2 regions of the Desulfobulbus oligotrophicus genome follow, and region 1 is predicted to be linked to the other one. Evidence: riboswitches for the same ligand, from Rfam matches in the RefSeq annotation. Region 1 holds a riboswitch; the other holds the start of a gene.
What was found. Region 1 has a riboswitch for cobalamin ahead of exbB (TonB-system energizer ExbB). Riboswitches for the same ligand answer to the same signal wherever they lie in the genome.

Region 1 (4,421 bases):
AATAAGAATATGTATTTGATCGGTATTTTGCTAAACAGGACCGGTAGCGCCGTTGCCTTGTAGCACAGGCGGCACCTTGTCAGCCCTGTTGTGGAACAGCACTAAAGCCAACCCACAGGGCAAGGAGGCAGACAACAACACTGAGCAGGATATACCCTCCGGCCATCAGAAACTCAGCACGACGCAGGAGATAAAAGGTTTCAAGTCCAAAGGCGGAAAAGGTGGTAAACCCACCGGCAATACCGGTGAAGAGGAACAGCCGGGCCTCGGCGGAAAAGAAGTTGTATTTAATAACAAAACCTGCCAGCACGCCAATGACCAGGCAGCCAAGAACATTGACGATAAACGTACCCAGCGGAAAACGCCAGCCCATGGTGTGATGCAGGATCCATCCGGCAAGCAGATGGCGACCTGCTGAACCGAGCGCGCCGCCGGCGGCGACAATGACAAGAGCGTATAGAGTGTGCCTGTTCATCTAAAAATGCAGCAGATGCAGCTGTCGGCATCCGGAAGAGTGAGAATATGAATGTTTGTTGTGTGCACTGAAATCTGGTCGTGCTGCATAGGCAGTTGGCCGGATATATCTGTTTATCGTTTTTTCGTAGTCGGTTGCAAGGTAAAGTCGGCAACAAAATGGTTGTATGCTGCCGGCACCGCTGCATCCGTACTGTAGGTGCAGATGGCATGTTTTCTGATCTCTAAACATCTTCCATCCTCACGCATAAACTGCCGGGGATTTACACGAATCCAATCGTTTAAATTTTCTTCCTTTCCCTGTTCATAAAGTGCCAGCGAGGGTACGTCTGCCCGGCACCCTCCGGCAGTCTCATGGTATCCTTCATCTTCCACAACCCAGTTTTGCGGATATTTGAAGATGAAAGCATACTGTGGATTGCTATAGGTTTTCCAGGTGGCGGTGTTTGTTTGGTCTGTCTTATTTTGTATTGTGAACGTGGCGGCTTGAGATGACCTTGCCGTTTTTGACATCCAGATAAACTTCCTTTTCTCGTGTTGCATCAACGCCCATGGCTCGCGACAGGATCCTACCGCTGCCGAGGCGCAGAGTACCGGAAAACCAGTCCGCCCTCACAGGTGAGACCCACTGTGGATCAATTTCGGTCAGTGGTATGACGCTTCGATGCGGGGTACCGTCGTATAGGGCAACAAGGAACAGCCAATCATCTTCTATTTTCCATGAACCGACGTACCCACGTATACAGGCTGTTGAGGGCGGTCGTGGCACAAAGGTTTTGGTTTTTCCTGCGGGAAAGAGCGCTTCCAGCGGGGTGGTGTACATGTCGTAGGTTGTGTTGTTGTACACCAGCATTTCCGGAAACTGCCTGGTGGCCCAGGCTGTACCTGCCAGTAAACAGACGAGAAGGGTTGTGAGGATTGTTTTCATTTCGCTTGACCACAGGTAAGGGCGATGATGGGAGCAGGTGCTTATGGTCATATGTTTCGTCCACCCGGCACAAGGTCTGTTTGCACGGGCAACTCAGATATATACCCTGACTCTGCCGGAAGATACAACCATACATCACAGGTAAGGAACAGATCAGAAGAGGCCTTTTGCCGTGACGGCTCTCACCACTGGAAGAAAACGCCAGGTCATTGAAAACGCACATATCTTTCCTTCAGTATATGGTATGTGACCCTGCCTGCAAAACAATTTCCTTGACAATCTGTGGTGCATGGGTTCTATCCATTTCAAGTTCAGGTGTTTGTATAAACGTAAGAGGGAACCTCGTGAGAATCGAGGACGGGCCCGCCGCTGTAATCGGGGACGAACGCTGCAGGATGTCACTGGCCCATGGGGCCGGGAAGGCGCAGTCAGTAGGATGAACCGTGAGTCAGAAGACCTGCCTGAATGGATAGAGGAGACGGCTGCGAGGACGGCAGCGTACCCGGTTCATCACTTCTGTGGATAAATAGGGCTATCCCGGATCGAATTTTCGGTCCGGGATTTTTTTTCGCCCGTTTCACAGGCTGTGGTCATTCCGGCTGCTGGTCGGCTTTACCTGACCATCATGTCGGGAGCCCTGCAGAGGATGCTATCGTTTTATCCTTCCGCGACAGTGTTGCACCGGAACAGGCAGTGTTCCCGCTGCTGCCTGCAGGGCCACCTCGCACCATCTCCCGGCTGATGGTCTGTCGGTTATGCGCACTTTTGGCAGGCCGATCTTCTACCCATATCTTTTTTTGATCAGCAAGGATCTCCATGGAACATCTGCAGAGGTTGATAGATTTCGGGGTGCTCGGTTTTCTTGGACTGCTCAGTGTGATTGCAGTTGCCGTGGCGCTCGAGCGCTGGCTCGTCTATCGTTCAACCCGTGTTGAACAGTACCGGGACCGCAGAGAGCTGGAACTGCATCTGACCAGCAAACTCCATATGATTGCCACCATCGGCTCCAATGCCCCCTATATCGGCCTGCTCGGTACAGTGCTCGGCATTATGCTCACCTTTTACGATATCGGCTCGGTGGGATTTGATACCGCCAAGATCATGACCGGTCTGGCCCTGGCCCTGAAAGCAACGGCAATGGGTCTGCTGGTTGCCATTCCGGCGGTGGCCATGTACAACTTTTTACTCCGGCGTTGCAAGGTACTGCTCATGCAATGGGATATCAGTCATGGACGAAAGGGAATTTGATTATCTGAATGTTATTCCGCTGGTTGATGTGATGCTGGTGTTGCTGACCATTGTTCTCACCACTTCAACCTTCATCGCCACCGGCGGTATTAAGGTTGACCTGCCTAAAGCCGAGGCTGTGCAGGATGCGTCTCTTCAGCAGCCTCTGACCATTGCCATTACCAAAGAGGGAACCGTCTGGGTGGAAAACAGTGAAACCCCGTTACCGGAACTGGCAACTGCACTGGCGGAGGTGAGCCGGGACACGCCGATCACGATCCGTGCAGACCGGGATATAGCGCTCCAGCTGTTTGTCGATCTGTATGAGGCTGTCAAACAGCTGGAATTTACCACCTTAAGCCTGCAGACCGAACAGCAGCCATGAATCGACAGGCCGGGGCCACCACTTTTTCCGTACTTTTACATGCAGTGCTTCTGTGGAGTGCGGTCTCTCTGGGGCAGCAAAGCCAGATCATGCGGGTACCGGTGCCTCTTGATTTTTCCATCCTGGCTGCCGGTCCTGTCGAAACCGTTGAACCGGCAGCACCGCCGAAGGTCGAATCAACGCCGCCGACCCCGGCAGTGAAAAAAAAGACGGTTCCCAAACCAGTGGCAAAAAAGAAGCCACAACAGCAGGTAAAGCCCAAAAAAACCATTCAGCCGGTACCGGAAAAGACGCAGGCTGTGGAAATCGTACCGGTTGCAGCGGCAGAAACCACAGAGTCCCGGGAAACACCTTCGACAGCTGAGACAGCAGCACCCGCCGCACCTGCGAATCAGCCGAAAACAACCGAACCGAGAAGAGGTGGCGGCGGTGGCGGTGTTTTCAGTGTCAGTCAGCTCGACGGTCCCCTGGCTGTGCTGGCCAAGGCATCGCCGATCTATCCGCCGGCTGCCAAACGGCGCAATATTCAGGGGTGGATCAAGGTGAGGTTTTTGGTTGACGAGCGCGGCAAGGTCGGGCGCATTGCGGTGCTGAGCGCCGATCCCCAGGGTGTTTTTGAAGAGAGTGTGCTGCGTTGTATCAGCAACTGGCGCTTTAAGCCGGGCACGGTGAAGGGTGTGGCGGTCAAGGCCATGGTGGAACAGACGATCACCTTCAAGCTTGAAGGGTGAAAAGTTTTATCAGCATCTGACCTGGACCAACCCGCCAACCCACTGAAGAACTCCTTTTCGGCTCGAGAAACCAGAAGGTTTCGAGGAAAACCCCGGCATGCTCATCGACACTTTGTACAATGGCGTTGAAATTCATCGGCAGGAAAAAATACTTTGCGCCTGTTTTCTCAAACCGCACAGCATCCTCTCCACCTGTCCTGTTGCCGGAGGCCTGCGTTTTGATCTTACCTGTGTGTACAATCACCAGAGCTGTGAACCCGCTGGTCACAGCAAGCGCTTGTCGGCACAGCCCTGTGATGACCCCCACAGCTACCGTCGGACCATCTGTGCCCAGTACGGCCTGCCTGCTGAACAGTGCGCCACTTTGGGGACGGCTGCCAACATGCACAATGCCTGTATTGCACAGCAACAGTTTCGCGGTCTGACCGTTGCTGCAATCTGTACCGGCGGTGTGGATGCCAATGCCGGCCGGGTGGGTGATCCTGCCACGGTTGTGGAGACTGCGACCGGGTTTGAATCCCTGACCACGGCAACCACTGTTCCCGGGCCGGGCACGATCAACACCATGGTGTTTATCAGCAGACCGTTAACCCCTGGAGCCCTGACCCGCTGCATTATGACTGCCACTGAGGCCAAGGTGGCGGTGTTGCAGGAGCTGGCGGTTAACTCCCGGTAT
Region 2 (4,421 bases), 1.1 Mb from region 1:
CAGTTGAAGTCGGCGGTGATGTTGTAGGTTGGGATGGGGAAGGTGAAAACCCGGCCACGGGCATCTCCCTCGGCCATGACCTCCAGAAAAGCCTGGTTGAGCATGTCCATCTCGTGCTGGTATTCGCCATAGACCGAATCCTGCTCCTGACCGCCGATCACGACCGGTGTCTGTTGAAGGCTGCTGGTCGGGGTAAGATCCATGGTAAGATTGGTGAAAGGGGTCTGAAAACCGACCCGGGTGGGGACGTTAAGGTTGAAGACAAATTCCTGGAGCGCCTGCTTGATCTCCCGGTAGGTCAGCTGATCGTGGCGGATAAAGGGAGCGAGCAGGGTGTCGAAGCTGGAAAAGGCCTGTGCTCCGGCAGCCTCTCCCTGTAATGTATAGAAGAAGTTCACTATTTGGCCAAGAGCACTGCGGAAATGTCTGGCCGGTGCACTTTCCGCCTTTCCCGGGGCACCGGTAAAACCGCTTAAAAGCAGATCACGAAGGTCCCACCCGACACAGTAGACGGACAGCAGGTTCAGATCGTGGACATGGAGATCACCGTTCAGGTGCGCTCTGCGAACCTCGGCGGGATAGATCTTGTTGAGCCAGTAGGTCCGGCTGACTTCACTGGAGATGTAGTTGTTCAACCCCTGCAGTGAATAACACATGTTGGAGTTTTCCTGCACCTGCCAGTCCAGCCGTTGCAGATAGCTGTCGATCAGGGACAGGTCCGTTCGGGTGACCATCTCCCGGATGCGGGCATGCTGGTCCCGATAGAGGATATAGGCCTTGGCCGTTTTTTTATACATGGAGGAGAGCAGAACCTCTTCCACCACATCTTGAATTTCCTCGACACAGGGGGCATCGGTATCAAGGAGGGTTTGGGCAACGGCCAGGGCATGTATGGTCAACCGCCGGGCTTCGGGGAGCCCGAATTCTCCGGTGGCCTGACCGGCTTTGAGAAGAGCGCTGGTGATCTTTCCCGACTCGAACGGAACCAGACGCTGATCGCGTTTTCTGATCGTGGTGAATACTTTGACAGAGGGTTGCAGACAGACGTGTGACATGGCTCTCTCCTTGACGCGAGGCAAGAGGGTGCAGGTGACAGCCGTTGCATGTGCGGCTGTGGTTTCACGGCAGGTCTTCGGACTTTCAGGCGATTGGGGAACCTACTGGTTGTCACTTCCCGGTCAACTGACCAGTGTCTTTGACAATGTTCGTTCCTGATTACCGCTGCGCGACAGTTCCGGATTTGCACCGGATTCCCTATTCTCCTCCTGGCTCTCAGGACAGGAGGAACCGCTTGACCACTATATATTGTGTTTTCAGTTTATGGTCAACACTAAAAAAGGCGTTGCCTGATGTGTTGTTACTGTACAGGAGGAGGTGCAATGCATGCATGATTACATCGCATCCTTCAGTTTTTTATCTTGACAGTCATGATCGATTTCGTTTTAGTGTCGGTATTCTGTTGTACCATCTTCAGGTTCCGTAAGGATAAAAGGGAACTCCGTGTGAATCGGAGACGGGCCCGCCGCTGTATTCGGGGACGAACGCTGCACAATGTCACTGGCTAAAAGGCTGGGAAGGCGCAGTCAGTAGGATGATCCGAGAGTCAGAAGACCTGCCTGAAAGATGACAGCGCTTTCCCCCTGGACCAGGGAGGGCACCGATACGTGGATAAACCAGGGCATCCCCGGATCAATCTATATTGATCCGGGGATTTTTTTTGTCGTTTTTTCATGGAAGATATTGGGGGAATGCTGGTCCGATGTAGTCAGGTAGTTCGGTTTTAACTCGTTGTTTTAGAAGAAAAAATCGGTGCCATTGTAATGGCCTAACAGGGAAGACGGTGCAAGTCCGTCGCGGTCCGGCCGCTGTAATCGGGGACGAAATCCGCCTTATGTCACTGGTCGATTTGATCGGGAAGACGTGGAGAGTAGGGTGATCCGAAAGCCAGAAGACCTGCCGGTTTTTTTGATCAGCGTAAGCGGCCGTGGTTCCCGTTGTTGATCCCAGCACTGTGCAGGTTCGAGGCCTGCGTGTTATCAGCGGTGCAGAGACAGGGGAACCCCCGGCCCGAAAGGGTCGGGGGTTTTTTGTTAACCAAATGACAAGGAGTAAAAATGGGAACAGCATTGGACATTCTTAAAGATTTTCCGGCCAACACCCATGCCGAGTGGCTGGCAGAGGTGGAAAAGCAGTTGAAGGGCAAGTCCTTTGACAAGACTTTGGTCAAAAAAACCTACGAAGGCATTGACATTCAGCCGATGTACTTCATCCACGACCTCGACGGTCTGCCCCTGGTCGATACCCTGCCCGGTGAGGCGCCCTACATGCGTGGTACCACGGCTTCAGGCCCCAGGGTCAATGCCTGGCACATTGCCCAGGAGATTACCCAGCCCGATCCCGAAGAGTTCAATCGTGCCGCCAGGTATGATCTCACCCGGGGCCAGAACAGCCTTAACATCGTGTTCGACCAGGCTACCTTAAATGGATATGACCCGGATCAGGCTCCGGCGGAGATGGTCGGCAAGGATGGCCTGTCGCTTGCAAGTCTGAGTGACGCCAAAGTTGCCCTGGAGGGTATCGACCTGACCGCCCACCCCTGCAGGATCACCTGCGGTGCCACGGGGATAGCCCAGACAGCACTGGTTGTTGCCCTGATTGAGGACCAGGGACAGTCGCCTGCTGATCTTGAGGGTTCGCTGGTGGTTGATCCCCTGGGTGTACTGGCCGTTGCGGGAAAGCTGCCCTGTTCTTCGGCCGAGGCCTACGACCGGATGGCGCAACTCACCCTGTGGGCCATGGAGCATGCCCCTAAAGTGCGTACAATCACCGTTGGCACGGAAGATTACCGTAACAGCGGCGGTAATGCTGTGCAGGATATTGCCTATGCCCTGGCCACCGGAGTGGCCTACATCCGCGCCCTGCTTGAACGCGGACTTGGCATCAACGATATTGCGGTGCGCATGAACTTTGAGTTTGCAATCGGCAATGACTTCTTTATGGAAATTGCCAAGTTCCGCGCTGCACGAATGGTCTGGGCCCAGGTAATCGACTCCTTCGGTGGTAATGCCGAGGCTCAGAAGATGTATGTTCATGCCCGTACAGCCACGTGGAACAAGACCGAGGTGGACCCCTGGGTAAATATGCTGCGCGTTTCCACTGAAGCTTTTTCCGGCATTGCCGGTGGTGTCGACAGCATGCACGTCGGGCCTTTTGATGAGATCTTCCGCACACCCAACGAGTTTTCCCGTCGTATTGCCCGCAATGTGCAGATCGTGCTCAAAGATGAGGGCCATTTCGATAAGGTGATCGATCCGGCCGGCGGCTGCTGGTATGTGGAGAAGATAACCGCCCAGTTGGCCGAGAAGGCCTGGAAGCTGTTCCAGGATATCGAGGCAGCCGGCGGCATGCTGGCTGCACTTGAGAAGGGGATGCCACAGGAAGGGGTGGCTGAGACAGCGGCACAGCGAGCGAAAAACGTTGCCACGCGCACTGACCGGTTCGTCGGCACCAACATGTATCCGAATTTGCAGGAGAAACGCCAACTGGCCGAGCCTTTTGATCATCAGGGGTTCCGCGAGAAAAGGACACAGGCGCTCAAGGCCCATGCGGGCAGTATCGACGACCAGGCCTGCGCTGCGGCCCTGACAGCCATCCGCGAATGTCGCTCCACTCTTGACAGTACAGTTATGGCCCAGACCATCAAGGCTGCCCGCCGGGGAGCCACCTTGGGTATGGTGGCCGGTGCTCTGCAGAAAGAGGCCGGGGAGATCGCCGTTCAACCGCTCAACATCCATCGCGGTGCCGAACCCTTTGAAAAGATCCGTCGTGCCACCGAGGATTACACGGCCCGTACCGGCATCGTTCCCAAGCTCTTTTTGGCCAATATGGGGCCCATTCCCCAGCACAAAGCCCGAGCTGATTTTTCCACCGCCTTTTTCAATGTCGGCGGTTTTGAGACCATCGGCAACAACGGCTTTGGCACCGTTGACGAGGCAGCCAAGGCTACACTCGATTCTGGAGCTAAAGCCGTGGTCATCTGTTCCACTGATGCCACGTATCCGGATATTGTCCCTGCACTGGCGCAACAGCTGAAAGCTGCTGATCCCCACATCATGATCATCCTTGCGGGATTCCCTAAAGAACATGTGGATGCTTTTAAGGAGGCAGGCGTGGATGAGTTCCTCCATGTTCGTGTCAATGCCCTGGAGCTGCTCACCAAACTGCAAAAACATCTGGAGGTGATCGCATGAGTTCGCCTGACTTTACCACCATTGGATTCAAGCCTGTCTCTGCGCCCATGGATTATCAAGCCTGGGCAGCCAAGGTCAAGAAGGAGACCGGCCTCACCGCCGAAGAACTGGCCTGGCGCACGGTCGAGCAGATCGATGTCAAACCGCTCTACACCAGGAAAGATTACGACG

Region 2: another riboswitch for cobalamin. It lies ahead of HP555_RS03645 (methylmalonyl-CoA mutase family protein); the one in region 1 lies ahead of exbB (TonB-system energizer ExbB).

Annotation. Positions count from the first base shown of each region.
Region 1 covers NZ_CP054140.1:1,864,604-1,869,024, forward strand. The annotation lists gene crcB (fluoride efflux transporter CrcB) at 80-475, opposite strand; gene HP555_RS08370 (hypothetical protein) at 589-849, opposite strand; gene HP555_RS08375 (hypothetical protein) at 935-1,402, opposite strand; cobalamin riboswitch at 1,699-1,881, shown strand; gene exbB (TonB-system energizer ExbB) at 2,219-2,650, shown strand; gene HP555_RS08385 (ExbD/TolR family protein) at 2,631-3,014, shown strand; gene HP555_RS08390 (energy transducer TonB) at 3,011-3,745, shown strand; gene HP555_RS08395 (adenosylcobinamide amidohydrolase) at 3,843-4,421, shown strand, end outside.
Region 2 covers NZ_CP054140.1:793,327-797,747, reverse strand. The annotation lists gene HP555_RS03650 (ribonucleoside triphosphate reductase) at 1-1,055, opposite strand, end outside; cobalamin riboswitch at 1,107-1,307, opposite strand; cobalamin riboswitch at 1,456-1,634, shown strand; cobalamin riboswitch at 1,791-1,975, shown strand; gene HP555_RS03645 (methylmalonyl-CoA mutase family protein) at 2,115-4,250, shown strand; gene scpA (methylmalonyl-CoA mutase) at 4,247-4,421, shown strand, end outside.